Regions from separate parts of the Pseudomonas sp. GG8 genome, predicted to be linked through region 1. Evidence: riboswitches for the same ligand, from Rfam matches in the RefSeq annotation. Region 1 holds a riboswitch; the other holds the start of a gene.
The links. Region 1 has a riboswitch for cobalamin ahead of ACVBEG_RS11555 (CbtB domain-containing protein). Riboswitches for the same ligand answer to the same signal wherever they lie in the genome.

Region 1 (7,315 bases):
TAAGCTCAATGAAAAAGACCCCAAACGTGATTTCGCCCTTCAGTTGCTGGTGCGCTACGGCGACTTGAATGGCCGGCCGGACCCGATCAACCGCTGCAGTGGCGCGTACTGTGCCCGGCAAACCCTGGTGCCCGAATTGCGCTACGCCGAACAGGCTCTGAGTCGCCTGACGTCTCGCCCGGCGGCGGGTTTGCAGGTGATCGCCCAGTTACCGGAAGCAAGCATGCTCCGAATCCAGGCCAGCGATGGTAAGCGCGAGCTCTACAGCCTGCTGCGCAACCGTGCACACAGTAACGTCGCCTTTATGCTGGGTGAGGAATCCCGCTATCAACCGGGGCTGGACACCTTGACTATCTATCCCGGCGTGCTGAGCAGCTACCCGAACTTTATGTTCAATATTCCTGCTGTGCAGGTGCCCGCGTTTGTCCGCGCCATGGAGCAGGCGCGGGACGCTGATGCGTTCGAAAAAATCGTTCAGCGATGGGGCATTCGCCGGAGCAATCCTCAGTTCTGGTTCTATTTTCATGACCTGACACGCTATATCCAGGAGACCGAGCCGGTTGAGGCGGGCATGCTGGACATGAACCGTTACGAGAATCTGTAGCCGTTCTTTAAACGGCTTCGCAGGTAAGCCTGCGAAGCCGTTGACACGCTCGTATTGAGCTGAACGCCTTGACAAACATGGCCCGCAGCCATCTACCAGTCATCAATCCCGCGCAACCTTTTGGCCCTTGTCGCGGTCCGACGTATCGAGACGACCTGAAGTAGCAGTCTATTCGGGGTCCTTGATGTTGATTTGAAAACAGGTGAGTTGCGGATGTTGATTTCGGTTCAAGCCTTGCGGGCACTCGCCGCGTGGGCAGTTGTGTGTCACCACTTTATGCAGATTTTCTTTGATTTTCATGCCAAAGGCCCCGTAGGGCAGTTCTTCGTCGACAGGGGGGCGGTAGGGGTCGATATTTTCTTCGTGATCAGTGGGCTGGTGATCTATCTGTCCACGCAAAACAAAGACATGCCAGCTGGACGCTTCATGGTCAATCGGATCATCCGTATCGTCCCGGCATATTGGGTCTACACGGCCGCCATGGGGCTGCTGTTGGTAGTCGCCAGTCCGCTATTGCCGCATCAAGTGATCAGTTGGCAGAACTTTATTCTTTCCCTGTTATTCATCCCTTCTGAAAACCCCGGCGGTTATGGCATGTACCCTACGTTGAACGTGGGTTGGACGCTGAATTATGAAATGTTCTTCTATCTATTATTCTCACTGGTGTTCCTGGTCCATCAACGTCATCGGCCACTGGTTGTCGCGGCCGCATTGTTCGCGGTGAGTGAGGTGTTGACCCGTTACGGCTGGATCAGCCATTTCTACCGCAACGACATTGTGTACGAGTTTCTGCTCGGCATCGGCATCGGTATTATCTACAGCCGGGGCTGGATCACTCCACGGCTATGGCTGCCGCTGCTGGCGATTGCCGGGGCCTTCGTCACTATTTACCACCTGCCACCCTCACAACGGTTTATGAACTGGGGGCTGCCCAGCGCGTTGATTGTCGTCGCCTGTATCTCACTGGAACCGTACTTCCAGGGCAATCGATTATTCAAGGTACTGGGCGACTGTTCCTACTCGGTGTACTTACTCCACGTATTGGTTCTCTATGGCGGATGGCTGGCGTCTGAACGCTATGGGCTCAATCCGTATGCGGTGTTTGCCGTGTGTGTACCGTTGATTGCCGTCGGAGCCTGGGGCAGTTACGAATTTATCGAAAAAGGACTTTATCTGCGCCTCAAAGGCTGGCTGGACAAGCGAAGAGCGGTGGGCGAGGCGGTCGCTCTTTCCCGACATAATTACTAGGACTTTGTGCGGCGCGAATGATTGGCGTAAACTGCGCCCACGTCTGCGAGGAATTTTCATGACCGCTATTACTATTACCGATGCCGCCCACGACTATCTGGCCGATTTGCTTGAAAAGCAGAACACTCAGGGCATCGGCATCCGCGTGTTTATTACCCAGCCTGGCACCCAATACGCTGAGACCTGCATTGCTTATTGCAAGCCGGGCGAAGAGAAACCGGAAGACAAGGCCATTGGCCTGAAAAGCTTCACTGCCTGGATCGACTCCTTCAGCGAAGCGTTTCTGGATGATGCGGTTGTCGATTACGCCACCGACCGAATGGGCGGCCAACTGACCATCAAGGCGCCAAACGCCAAAGTACCGATGGTCAATGCCGACAGCCCGATCAACGAACGCATCAATTATTACCTGCAAACCGAGATCAATCCGGGGCTGGCCAGCCATGGCGGCCAGGTTTCGCTGATTGATGTGATTGAAGAGAACAACGAAAATATCGCGGTGCTGAAGTTCGGTGGCGGTTGCCAGGGCTGCGGTCAGGCTGACGTGACCTTGAGAGAAGGGATCGAGCGCACTCTGCTTGAGCGTATTCCTGAGCTTAACGGTGTGCGGGACGTCACTGACCATACGCAAAAAGAAAACGCCTACTACTAAGTCGGGCGCCTCTACGCGATAAAACAGCTGCAAAAAATGCCTCGACTGGTTCGAGGCATTTTTTTTGGTTCTGCCAGTGCCTGGTTTAGCCAGCCTTGGCGCAACCAGCAGGGTTGAACACGCGCTGGCTTGAAGCCGGATTTTTCAGCAGTGCAGCCCCGGTGCGTGCCGGACGTGGCAGAAGTTGCCCGGAGCAATTGGGACAGCGACCGCCCAGACGGTCGTGCGCGCAATCGCTGCAGAAGGTGCATTCAAACGAGCAAATCAACGCGTCCAGACTGTCGCCAGGCAGGTTGCGGTCGCAGCATTCACAGCTCGGGCGAAGTTCAAGCATAGAGGTGACCTCGTTCGCAGGTGTTCGGGGGAAGGAAAGCTTCGGCAACAATGCCAAACACTGCGGGCTCTTGGCAATCAGGGCCGGTATAGATGCGCATGTCCGGCCCGATAGAGCGACGATTCGGCGAACTGGTCATTGGCCAATACCCTGCCTACCAGAATCAATGCCGTGCGGCGAAACCCTTTGGCGCGAACTTTCTCCTGGATGTCGGCGAGCGTTCCGAGTACCCAATCCTGATCCGGCCAACTGGCGCGATGGACCACGGCAATCGGGCAATCAGCGCCGTATTGCGGGGTCAGTTCGGCGACAATTTTTGCCAGGTTCTTGACCCCTAGATGAATCGCCATGGTCGCCCGATGCTGCGCCAGGCTTGCCAGCTCCTCGCCCGCAGGCATGGAGGTTTTATCGGCATAGCGGGTCAGGATCACACTCTGAGAGATATCCGGCAGCGTCAGTTCGGTGCCCAACAGTGCGGCGCAGGCAGCGGTGGCGGTAACGCCGGGGATGATTTCGAAGGGGATATCCAGTTCGCGCAGGTAACGAATCTGCTCGCCAATCGCGCCATACAGACTGGGATCGCCGGAGTGCACCCGAGCGACATCGAAGCCTTGTTCATGAGCGGATTTCATCGCGGCGATGATCTGCTCCAGGTGTAACTCGGCGCTATTGATCACCTGTACCGCCTGATGCCCTTCAAGGACAGCGGTCGGTACCAGTGAGCCGGCGTAGATAATCACCGGGCAACTGCGGATCAGGCGCTGGCCTTTGACCGTGATCAGTTCCGGGTCGCCGGGGCCTGCGCCGATAAAAAAAACGGTCATGGGTGCTCCAGAATCCAGCCTTAGGCTTTTGAGTGGGAGTGAAAACGGACAGATTATCGACGATTGAGTACGTCACCGGCCAAGGCAAATGTCGCTTGCTGGTTTTTCTGCCGGGTGATCAGTAATTCGCCATGACGTCCACCAAGGCGCTGTAACAGCGCCAATGCACTGCTTTCGGCCACGCCGTAGCAACCGGTGTGGGCGAACGCGATGGCAGAACGATGACTGAGTCGCGCGTCGAAACAGCTCAACTCTGCTGCACTGAAAAACACCAGTGGCAGACCCAGACGCTCTGCCAACGCCAGCAAACCCGGCTCAGAACGTTTCAGGTCAATGGAGGCGAGGGCAGTGATGGCTTCAATTTTCAGCCCATGACCCTGCAAAGCCTGTTCAATCAGTTCCAGCAGTCGGCTTGCAGGGCAACCGCGCTGGCAGCCGAGGCCGACCGCCAGGGTCGGCACCGAGTGCTGCCGGGTCATGCGCCGTGATTGACGTGTTGGGCGTTCACTTCATGATTATTGCGGCGGAACAGCCAAGCACTGATCAGACCCAAGGCGATCCAGAACAGCGCATTGGTCAGCAGCGAGGCGATCTTGAACTGAGCTTCCAGAGCTTCAGGGGCCAGGCTCTCATGCACGTCTGGTTGCGGTGCACCCATCACGTGTGGCACCAGCAGGATCGCTACACCCAGCACCTTCAGCAACCAATGTTTGCTGAACACGATCAGTGCCAAGGCGACGGCAGTAGATGCCGCTGTGCTCACCCACCAGATTTGTCGCTGAACCAGATCAGCCGCCGCAGTCCCCGGCAGCTCAGGTGGCAGGCCCAGGGTCGGCGCGAGAACGAACACGGCAAACCCGGCCAGCCCCCACAGTATCCCCTGAGACGTACGGCCCGGCGCACGTAGGGTGTAAAGCCCCGCCAGCATCAATGCAAAACCGACTGCGACCACCAGGTTGCCTCCGGTGGTGGACAAGACACGTTGCCAGCCGTCTTGAGGTTCCCATGCCTCGGCGTCGTGAACATGGCCTGCGCCAACGCCTTCAGCGTGTTCATGGGCCTGCTCTGTCGGTGCTTTCTCATAGGACTCCGCTTGCAGAATCAGCGGCGCAACCCAGACGCTTTGCAGCAGCGTCAACAACAGTGCGGCGAACAGACCCGTGAACCCGGCCGTTTGAGCGATACGCTTGAACATGGCGGCAGGTCTCAATGGCAAGGGAAGGCAGAGCTGTGGCGGGTGTCGTGCGCCGCGTTGTGGACGGCATTGATATGCGAGAAGCCGGCGAAGTAGACCAGAAAGGCACCCAGCAGGAGGGCGCTGACGGCAGCCGTCAGGCGTCGGGTCTGAGTGGAGGTGGTTGTAGCTGAGTGGCTGATAGTGCTGATCGACATGGCGCTTCCCTCAAGTGTCGGCAAGTAGGCAAGCGCATGAAAACCCCACTGACAGGCGTCAGTAGAGGTTCAACAGCGCCCGCCCACCGCGGGTTTGTCAGATGATTTGTCGGGCCGGTCTCCGGGCTTGCGAGGGGTCCGTGCAGCCTGACCATCAAGAATCACCTTCCCATGCCGGACTGCTGGCACAGTGGATCTGATTCTTCACTCGCTTACCGTTGCGGGGGCAGCGCCGGACTTGCTTATGCCTGTTGGCATGAAGCGCACCGGTTTCCCGTTTCACCCTGTGAAGGGCACCCGAAACAAGGCCGTAGGAAAACATGAGCACGCACAGGAGTCAATCCAGAGCATCTGCGGCTTAGTCGGTGATTGACCTGTCCGCAGCCACTGCGTAGCCTTGCTCGTTCGAGGTGCTCCGGTATGCGCGGAGCTAAAAGGGAACGCGGTTCAAGCCGCGGCTGCCCCCGCAACTGTAAACGGTCATGTTCATTGCACTGCCACTGCACGCGTGTGGGAAGGCGCAATGAACGCGTGTCGGACGCTTTTTATAGGCCGTCAACACGCCACCGTCAGCCAGGAGACCTGCCTCGGAACAAGATTCTCACTACAACCGGGCGGGGTGATCCGGTGGCGAATTGATCTGCGTGCATGTGCTACGTGGTTATCGTCCTGTTTGCCCGCCGCTTTGCCAAAGGGCATCCGATGAAATCACTGGCCAAACTTCCCGTTACTATCGTTACCGGTTTCCTCGGGTCGGGCAAAACCACGTTGCTGCGGCACATCCTCGACAACGCGGAAGGTCGGCGCATCGCGGTGATCGTCAACGAATTCGGCGAACTGGGCATCGATGGCGACATTCTCAAGCAATGCACCATTGGCTGCACCGAAGAAGAAGCCAGCGGTCGTGTGTATGAGTTGGCCAACGGTTGCCTGTGCTGCACGGTTCAGGAAGAGTTCTTCCCGGTCATGCGCGAATTGGTTGCCCGTCGCGGCGACCTGGATCACATCCTGATTGAAACCTCTGGCCTGGCATTGCCAAAACCTTTGGTTCAAGCGTTTCAGTGGCCAGAAATTCGTAACGCCTGCACGGTCGATGCGGTGATTACCGTGGTCGACAGCCCTGCGGTGTTGGCAGGCACTTTCGCTGCATTCCCGGATCAAGTCGACGCACAGCGCAAACTCGACCCGAACCTTGACCATGAGTCGCCACTGCACGAGTTGTTCGCCGATCAACTGGCGAGCGCGGACCTGGTCATCCTCAACAAAGCCGACATGCTTGATGCGGCAGGCTTGGCGACCGTCCGCGCTGAAGTCTCCGAAGAACTGCCACCCGCGGTCAAAGTGATCGAAGCCAGCAGCGGTCGTTTGCCCATCAGCGTGTTGCTGGGGCTGGGCGCCGAGTCGGAGGTGCATATCGATAGCCGCCGCACCCACCATGATCATCACGAAGGCGATGACCATGACGACCATGATCATGATGCGTTCGATTCGATCTCGATCAAATTGCCGCAGGCCGACGAAAGCCTGTTGCTGGACGCCTTGACGCAACTGGTGGTGCAGCACGGTATTTTGCGGGTCAAGGGTTTCGCGGCGATTCCGGGCAAACCGATGCGCTTGCTGATTCAAGGCGTCGGGACGCGCTTCGACAAGCATTTCGACCGTGCCTGGCGTACCGAGGAAGAACGTGCGACCCATCTGGTGTTGATTGGTCAGGAACTCGACGCCGGCGTTCTCGAAGCCCAACTGCACGCAGCGGTTGCCGGCTGACTTATGCATTTACTGAGAACCCAACCTGGCGGCTTTGTACCTGACGACAGCATCGCTGATCTGGGGCAAACCCCGGCCGAGCTGGTGATTCTCTGCAGCGGCGATTCACATTTGGCGTTGCTCGCCGAGGCGGCGCAACAGTTGCCTGAGGATTACCCCAGTCTGCGTCTGGCCAACCCGATGCAAGTGCAAAATCACGCGTCAGTGGACATGTACGTCGATCAAGTTCTACGGCATGCCAAGGTCATCCTGATTTCCCTGCATGGCGGCATTGGGTATTGGCGTTATGGCGTCGAGCGTCTGGTGGAGCTTGCGGGACAGGGGGTGCAGCTTATTCTGGTGCCGGGCGATGATCGTCCGGACCCGGAGCTGAGCGGCTTGAGCACTGTTGCCGCGGAAGAAGGCGAGCGGCTCTGGCATTTCCTTCGCCAGGGCGGTATGCACAACGCGCTTGAGCTGTATCGTTGTTTGGCAAACTGTTGGCTGGGCCGCGA
Region 2 (7,315 bases), 1.6 Mb from region 1:
CAGGCGTGCCGGAATGTAATTCAAGACATCATCGATCTTTGCCGCCGCCCAGCCAAACCGTTCGAAACGTTCATTACGATAGCCCCACATAGCATCCAGGGTATTGCTCAAGCGATACAACACCACCCCCGGCGCACCCGCGACAACAAACCAGAACAAGGCGGCGAACACTGCATCGCTGCCGTTTTCCAAGACTGATTCGGTGGCCGCGCGGGCGACTTCAGTCGAGTCCAGCTCCGTTGTCTGCCGACTCACCAGATAGCCCACGCGACGACGGGCTTCGTCCAGGTCACCGCTGCGCAAGGCCTGCGCCACCGGCTCGACGTGCTCGCCAAGGCTGCGCAAACCCAGCGCGCAATACAGCGCCAGAACCTCCACCCACCCGCCTATATAGGGCAACCAGCTGAAAAAAGTCACCAGCAGCGTCAACGGGATCACCGCGATGAACCAGGCGGTGACACCATGACTGCGCCAACCGCGCCCAGCCGAATTGAAACGCTGTTCGATCCGGTCGGCAAAGCGCCCGAACGCCACCAGCGGGTGCGCCCGTTTCGGCTCGCCCAGCAGCGCATCCAGCGCAACCCCGGCGACGCTCAACAACGCCATGCTCATCGACTCACTCCCCACTGGTTTTCGTAGAGCAATTCGCTCAGCGGACGAGCCTGCGCCCACCCTTCCAGCACCAGCATGGGCGCCGGGTAAAACTCGGCCACCGGTCCCAGACACAGAATCGCCAAGGGTTTTGCCCCCGCCGGCATGCCCAGCAGGTCGGCCAGCGCTTGCGGTTCGAACAGTGAAACCCAGCCCATGCCCAACCCTTCGGCACGCGCTGCCAGCCACAAATTCTGAATCGCGCAGGACAAGGACGCCATGTCCATTTCCGGCAAGGTGCGGCGCCCGAAGATATGCCGCTCGCGATCATCCATCAGCGCCGCGACCAGCACTTCCGCGCAATCGTTAATGCCTTCGACTTTGAGCTTCATGAAATCGTCGGAGCGCTCACCCAAGGCTTCTGCGGTAAGAATCCGCTCTGCCTCGACCTGTGCCTTGATGCTCTCCCGCAGCGACCGGTCACTGATGCGAATAAAGCGCCACGGTTGCATCAACCCGACGCTGGGCGCCTGATGCGCCGCTTCGAGCAATCGCGCCAGCAGCTCCGGCGCCACGCTACCACCGATGAAGTGGCGCATGTCGCGACGCTCGGCAATCGCTCGATACACCGCCGCACGTTCGTCGGGGCTGAACGCCTGATCATTCATGGTTTGAAAAGCGCCGCAACCGCTTGAGGATTAGAAGGGAAATAGAAGTGTACGTAAGACGCGGTCATGCGCCCGTCACGATAGACCGCCTCGGCGCCGCGTCCACCGTTAGGGCTCAGACCTCGAGCGATGGGCTGCAACTCAGTGCTGGTCAGCGAGTGGTGATAGGTGTGCCCACGCAGCAAGCCTTCCGGCAGTTCGACCGCTTGCAAAGCCAGCGCGGCCAAACGTTTCTGCATCACGGCTTCGCCCGTCAGCAGCCCCACCAGTTGCGCACGCTGACCGTCGACATCGGTCAAGGCATCCAGCAGGTAAAGCATGCCGCCGCACTCAGCCAGCAGGGGTTTACCTGCTGCATGATGGGCGCGAACGGCGGCCAGCATCGGTAGGTTTTGACCCAGCGCGACGTGGTGCAGTTCGGGGTAACCGCCCGGCAGATAAAGGCTGTCGGCATCGGGAATGAAGGTGTCGTGGATCGGCGAGAAAAACGACAACTCGGCGCCCATGGCCCGCAGCAGGTCAAGACTGGCGCCGTAGGTAAAGGCAAACGCTTCGTCCCGAGCCACGGCAATGCGCACCCCCTCAAGCAAGGGTTCAGCCTTGACGATGTCGGGCGCGGCGAATTCGACAGCCGGCGGCAAGGACACCTCGCACGTGCTGCCTAGGGCGGTGGCGGCGGCGTCGAGGCGTGCATCCAGATCATTCAGTTCGCTGGCCTGGACCAGGCCCAAATGACGGCTCGGCAACTCGATCCCGGTTTCTCGTGACAACGCGCCGTACCAGCGTAAGCCCTCGGTCAGGCTGCCTTTGAGCAGTTGCGCGTGGCGCACGGTGCCGACGCGATTGGCCAAGACCCCGGCAAACGGCAGGTCCGGCTGATAACGCGCCAGGCCCAGGGCCAACGCGCCAAAAGTCTGGGCCATCGCAGTGCCGTCGATCACGCCCAGAACCGGTACGCCGAAATGGCGCGCCAAGTCTGCGCTGGACGGCGTACCGTCGAACAAGCCCATGACCCCTTCAATCAGAATCAAGTCGGCTTCGCCCGCCGCCTCCCACAACAGTCGGCGGCTTTCATCGGCGCCGACCATCCACAAATCCAGCTGATAGACCGGCGCGCCACTGGCGCGCTCGAGAATCATCGGGTCGAGAAAGTCAGGGCCGCATTTGAACACCCGAACCTTGCGCCCTTGATTGCGGTGCAGTCGGGCCAACGCGGCCGTCACGGTGGTCTTGCCCTGGCCGGAAGCCGGCGCAGCGATCAACACCGCCGGGCAGTGACGCGGCGCTCTCATGAAGGACTGCTCATAGCTCGATGCCTTTCTGCGCACGGATACCGGCCTGAAAGGCATGCTTGACCACGGCGATCTCGGAAACCGTATCCGCCAGATCAATCAGCTCGGGTTTCGCGCCACGACCCGTCACCAGCACATGCTGCATCGGCGGACGACTTTGCAGGTCGCTGAGGACCTGCTCCAGATCCAGATAACCGTGTTTGAGGGCGATATTCAGTTCATCGAGCACGATCAGGCCGATGCCTGGGTCGCGCAGCATTTCCCGGGACACTTCCCAGGCAGCTTCGGCGGCGGCGATATCGCGCTGGCGGTCCTGGGTTTCCCAGGTGAAGCCCTCGCCCATGACGTGATAACGCACCTGCTCGGGGAAACGACGGAAGAACAGCTCTTCACCGGTGCTGTTGCGACCCTTGATGAACTGCACGACGCCACACTGCATACCGTGGCCCATGGCGCGGGCAAGCATGCCGAACGCTGAGCTGCTTTTGCCTTTGCCGTTCCCCGTCAGGACCAGCAACAGCCCGCATTCATTCGGCGAACTGGCAATGCGCTCGTCCATGACGGCTTTTTTACGCAGCATGCGCGCCAGATGGCGTTCGTCACGTTCGGGGGATTCGTTCATCTCAGCTCTCCGTTTGAGCAGGGCACGCGAAAGCAAACGGAAGGCACAGGAATTGACTGCCAGCACGGTCAAAAAAGACCCTGCGCAGAGCATCGCCCGCCGTGATGCTGTTGGATGGTTCAGGCCGGTCTCCGGACTCATGAGCGGGCTTTTCCCCCACTGCGCGCCTTCCCACATTTTTTACGATGCAGTGACTGAATGCGCAGCTTTGACTCATTTACCGTTGCGGGGGCAGCGCCGGAATCGGTCGCTGGACGCGTCCTCACCGGCTTCCCTGTTTCACTCAGCCCATCAGCGATGGCTGAGCACCTGAAACACGTCGCGAAGGGTAGAGGGTTGGGGATAGAGCGTCAATCGAAGCGCCCTTTCCTTTCGCGTAATAAAGCTGTTTGACCCGTGCGAGTCATATCGATTGATATTAAACGACAGCCATCCCGCGCCACCTACTAAGCTTGCTGACTATCAACTCACCTGCAAAAGGTTGAACCTCAACAGCCCACCCTCCTCTACTGCTTTACGCGCACTTTTCGCTTTTCATGGAGATCGTCATGTTCACACTCAGACCTCAGTTGGCAGTACTGCTTGTACTGATGACCGGCCTTACCGCTTGCGGCGAGACTGCCAGCCTGCAAGTAGCGGAAGGCACGGGCCCGCAGCCGAAGCTGCCTGAACCGAACAAAACACTGATCCCGACCGTGAACATCGCCCCTGCCGTGGGCTGGGCAAAGGGTGCAAAACCTGTCGCTGCACCAGGCACTCAGGTGTCGGCGTTTGCCGAAGACCTGGATCACCCGCGCTGGCTGTACGTGCTGCCTAACGGCGATGTACTGGTCGCCGAAACCAACTCGCCGGCCAAGCCCGATGACAGCAAAGGCATTCGGGGCTGGATCATGAAAAAGGTCATGGGGCGTGCGGGGGCGGGCGTAGCGTCCGCCAACCGGATCACACTGCTGCGCGACAAAGACCATGACGGTGTTGCTGAAACCCGTACCGTGTTCCTGCAAAACCTTAATTCACCCTTTGGAATGGCCCTGGTCGGCAACGACTTCTATGTCGCCGACACCGATCAACTGCTGCGTTTCCATTATGAAAACGGGCAAACCTCGATTACCGGCAAGCCAAGCAAGGTGACAGACCTGCCTGCAGGGACACTCAATCACCACTGGACCAAGAACGTCATTGCCAGCAAAGACGGTAAAAAACTGTACGTGACCGTGGGTTCCAACAGCAATGTCGGTGAGAACGGCCTGGACAAGGAAGAAGGTCGAGCCGCGATCTGGGAAGTCGATGCCGCGACGGGCGCGCATCGGATCTTTGCCTCTGGCCTGCGCAACCCCAATGGCATGGACTGGGAACCGCAGACAGGCACGCTGTGGACCGCCGTCAATGAGCGCGACGAAATCGGCAGCGATCTGGTACCCGATTACATTACGTCAGTGAAGGATGGCGCATTTTATGGTTGGCCTTTCAGCTACTACGGCCAGCATGTGGATGTGCGCGTCTCACCCCAAAACCCGGCTTTGGTGGCCAAGGCCATTGCACCGGATTACGCCGTCGGACCCCACACCGCGTCGTTGGGTCTGACCTTCAGTGACGGAAAATCGCTGCCGGCACCGTTCACCCAAGGTGTATTCATCGGCCAACACGGTTCGTGGAACCGCAACCCCCACAGCGGTTACAAGGTGATATTCGTACCGTTCACCAACGGCAAACCCAGCGGCGCCCCCGTCGACCTGTTGACCGGTTTCCTCAACGCAGACGAGAAGGCCCAGGGGCGTCCGGTGGGCGTGATCAATGATCAGCATGGCGGAGTGCTGGTGGCCGATGACGTGGGGAATAAAATCTGGCGGGTGACGGCGGCAAAGGCGCAGTAAGCCCCGCTTTCGACGGGGCAGGATTTACTGCACGATCACATCAAATCAGGGGTTATTACGCGCCAGATGCTCTGGCTGAATGACGCGCTTGGCGTTGAGGTAGGTTTTTTGCCAATAGCTGTTGTCGAGGCTGTCCAGGCGCACTGTGCCGCCCGTTGCCGGCGCATGCACAAAGCGCCCTTCCCCAACGTAGATCGCGGCGTGACTGACCTGCGAGCCGCCTGACGTGGCGAAGAACAACAGATCACCAGACTGTAAAGCGTTGCGCCCGACGTCCGGCGCGCGCATCACAATCATCTCTCGGGTCGAGCGTGGTAGCGCGATACCGGCCGCGTCACGGTAGACATAACCAATCAACCCACTGCAATCGAAGCCCGAATCAGGCGTATTGCCGCCCCAGCGATAAGGCGTGCCGACCAAACCCAGCGCGCGAATTAGCACGTCTTCAGCAGCAGGCGAGGAATAATCGGAAGTCATTGGCGCAACGGGTCGAACAACCCATTGTTTTGAAGGGGGTGGAGCGTGGCTTGCGCAAGCGCCAAGAAGCGCAGCAGCCAATGTAATCAACCCTAGGCGTACCGTAATCGACATAAACACAACAACCTGATCTGGATGCGGCTTACTCTGCCGGGAGCCCGAACTGCGTGTAACTTGAGTTACACGCTCCGGTAATGACTAGCGTTGGCTTTGGATTGTAGTCGGCGCCATCGCTAACGCACGTTTAGCTTCGATGAAGGTCTTCTTCCAATAGCTGTCATCCAGGCTATCGACCCGAACACCACCGCTGCGGCTGCTGCTGGAATGGATGAATTGATCATCGCCCAGATAGATGCCGGCATGGCTCACACGACCGCGACCCTTGGTGCTGAAGAACAGCAGATCACCCGGCTTCAGGTTGTTGCGAGCAACCAGTGGAGCCTTCAAGTTGATCATGTCGCGAGTGGAGCGTGGCAACGTCATGCCCGCTTCTTCACGGAAAAGGTAGTTGATGAATCCGCTGCAATCGAAACCTGCTTCGGACGTACCGCCTACGCGATAACGGGTACCGATCAGGGACATGCCGCGTTCCAGGATGCTGTCGGCAAGAATCGGCATGCGGTACGGCTTGCTGTCAGCAAACTCGGCCAGTTCTTTTTCGGTGATCAACTCTTCGGACAACACGGAGTCAGATCCGTCGGCCATCTGGGAGGAGCGTGCAGACTGCGCAGTAATCGAGGCATGAGCCTGATTCTGGACCTGCTGCTGGTTCGAGGCAGGCATGTTAGCCGCGCAACCAAAAAGGAGTGAAACCAGTGCGAGGGGCACGAGGGGTGCGAAGCGATTTAGCATGGGCACGACCGTGGCTAGTGATGTAAAGGAGATGAGACTATGCCTTCTATCACCCTGATTTGCAAATTCAATCGATCTAAATGTGACTTACCAGTTCCTCCATAACTTCTAAGGCTCTACAGCCCAGGAAAACATCCATGGCGGCGCTGTGGTCGGTCGGCGTCGGATTTATCTCGGCGGTAAAGCCCCCCGACACCCGCGTACGCAGGACCGGCTCGTGAATATACGGGAAGCTGGCAGTGGTGCCGATGCTCAATACAGCATCGAAACCCTTGGCCATTTCTTCGTACAACGTTTCCAGCGCCCGCTCGGGCAACATTTCCTCGAACAACACCACTGGCGGGCGCAATACCCCATGGCAGTGCTTGCACAAGGGCGGCAATGGCCGTTGCAGGTGCTCGCTCAGTTCCGGGTCGATGGCGCCACAGGATTGGCAAAACAACGGCGCCAACTGCCCGTGGATTTCAATCAAGCGCTCAGGTGGGCTGCCAGCGGCACGATGATAGCCATCGACGTTCTGCGTCAGGACCCAGCATTCAGGCTTGAGTCGCTGCAACTGAGCGATGGCGTAATGGGCGGCATTCGGTTGCGCACCGAGACAAGCCTTGCCCAGTTCGGCGATATATTTCCAGCACAGCGCAGGGTCGCGGCGCAACATCGGGCCAGACAGCGCCATTTCGATGGGCAGCCCGTCCGAGGTCTTTGCGTTATACAGCCCGCCAACGCCCCGGTAGGTCGGGAGGCCCGAGTCGGCCGACAAGCCAGCGCCGGTAATAATCAGGATGCGCCGGGCATGACGCAACGCCGCTGCTGTTTGCAGCAATAGCTTGCGATCTACCACGGCCGCGCTACCAACCCAACGTTTCCTTCAGGAAAGGAATGGTCAGCTTGCGTTGCGCTTGCAGTGACGCTTGATCGAGACGTTCGAGCAAGTCGAAG

Region 2: it holds a riboswitch for cobalamin, as region 1 does, so the genes downstream of both, cobO (cob(I)yrinic acid a,c-diamide adenosyltransferase) here and ACVBEG_RS11555 (CbtB domain-containing protein) in region 1, are expected to answer to the same signal.

Annotation. Positions count from the first base shown of each region.
Region 1 is NZ_JBRIIP010000001.1:2,410,420-2,417,734, reverse strand. Features, by position in the region: gene ACVBEG_RS11590 (fatty acid cis/trans isomerase) at 1-604, shown strand, start outside; gene ACVBEG_RS11585 (acyltransferase family protein) at 818-1,852, shown strand; gene nfuA (Fe-S biogenesis protein NfuA) at 1,911-2,504, shown strand; gene ACVBEG_RS11575 (DUF1272 domain-containing protein) at 2,590-2,838, opposite strand; gene cobM (precorrin-4 C(11)-methyltransferase) at 2,916-3,662, opposite strand; gene ACVBEG_RS11565 (cobalamin biosynthesis protein) at 3,716-4,141, opposite strand; gene ACVBEG_RS11560 (CbtA family protein) at 4,138-4,857, opposite strand; gene ACVBEG_RS11555 (CbtB domain-containing protein) at 4,869-5,054, opposite strand; cobalamin riboswitch at 5,150-5,370, opposite strand; cobalamin riboswitch at 5,446-5,658, shown strand; gene cobW (cobalamin biosynthesis protein CobW) at 5,757-6,821, shown strand; gene cobN (cobaltochelatase subunit CobN) at 6,825-7,315, shown strand, end outside.
Region 2 is NZ_JBRIIP010000001.1:4,058,465-4,065,779, forward strand. Features, by position in the region: gene cbiB (adenosylcobinamide-phosphate synthase CbiB) at 1-612, opposite strand, end outside; gene bluB (5,6-dimethylbenzimidazole synthase) at 609-1,259, opposite strand; gene ACVBEG_RS19550 (cobyrinate a,c-diamide synthase) at 1,256-2,551, opposite strand; gene cobO (cob(I)yrinic acid a,c-diamide adenosyltransferase) at 2,562-3,173, opposite strand; cobalamin riboswitch at 3,279-3,501, opposite strand; gene ACVBEG_RS19560 (PQQ-dependent sugar dehydrogenase) at 3,722-5,047, shown strand; gene ACVBEG_RS19565 (C40 family peptidase) at 5,093-5,638, opposite strand; gene ACVBEG_RS19570 (C40 family peptidase) at 5,723-6,376, opposite strand; gene ACVBEG_RS19575 (NAD-dependent deacylase) at 6,453-7,217, opposite strand; gene hda (DnaA regulatory inactivator Hda) at 7,225-7,315, opposite strand, start outside.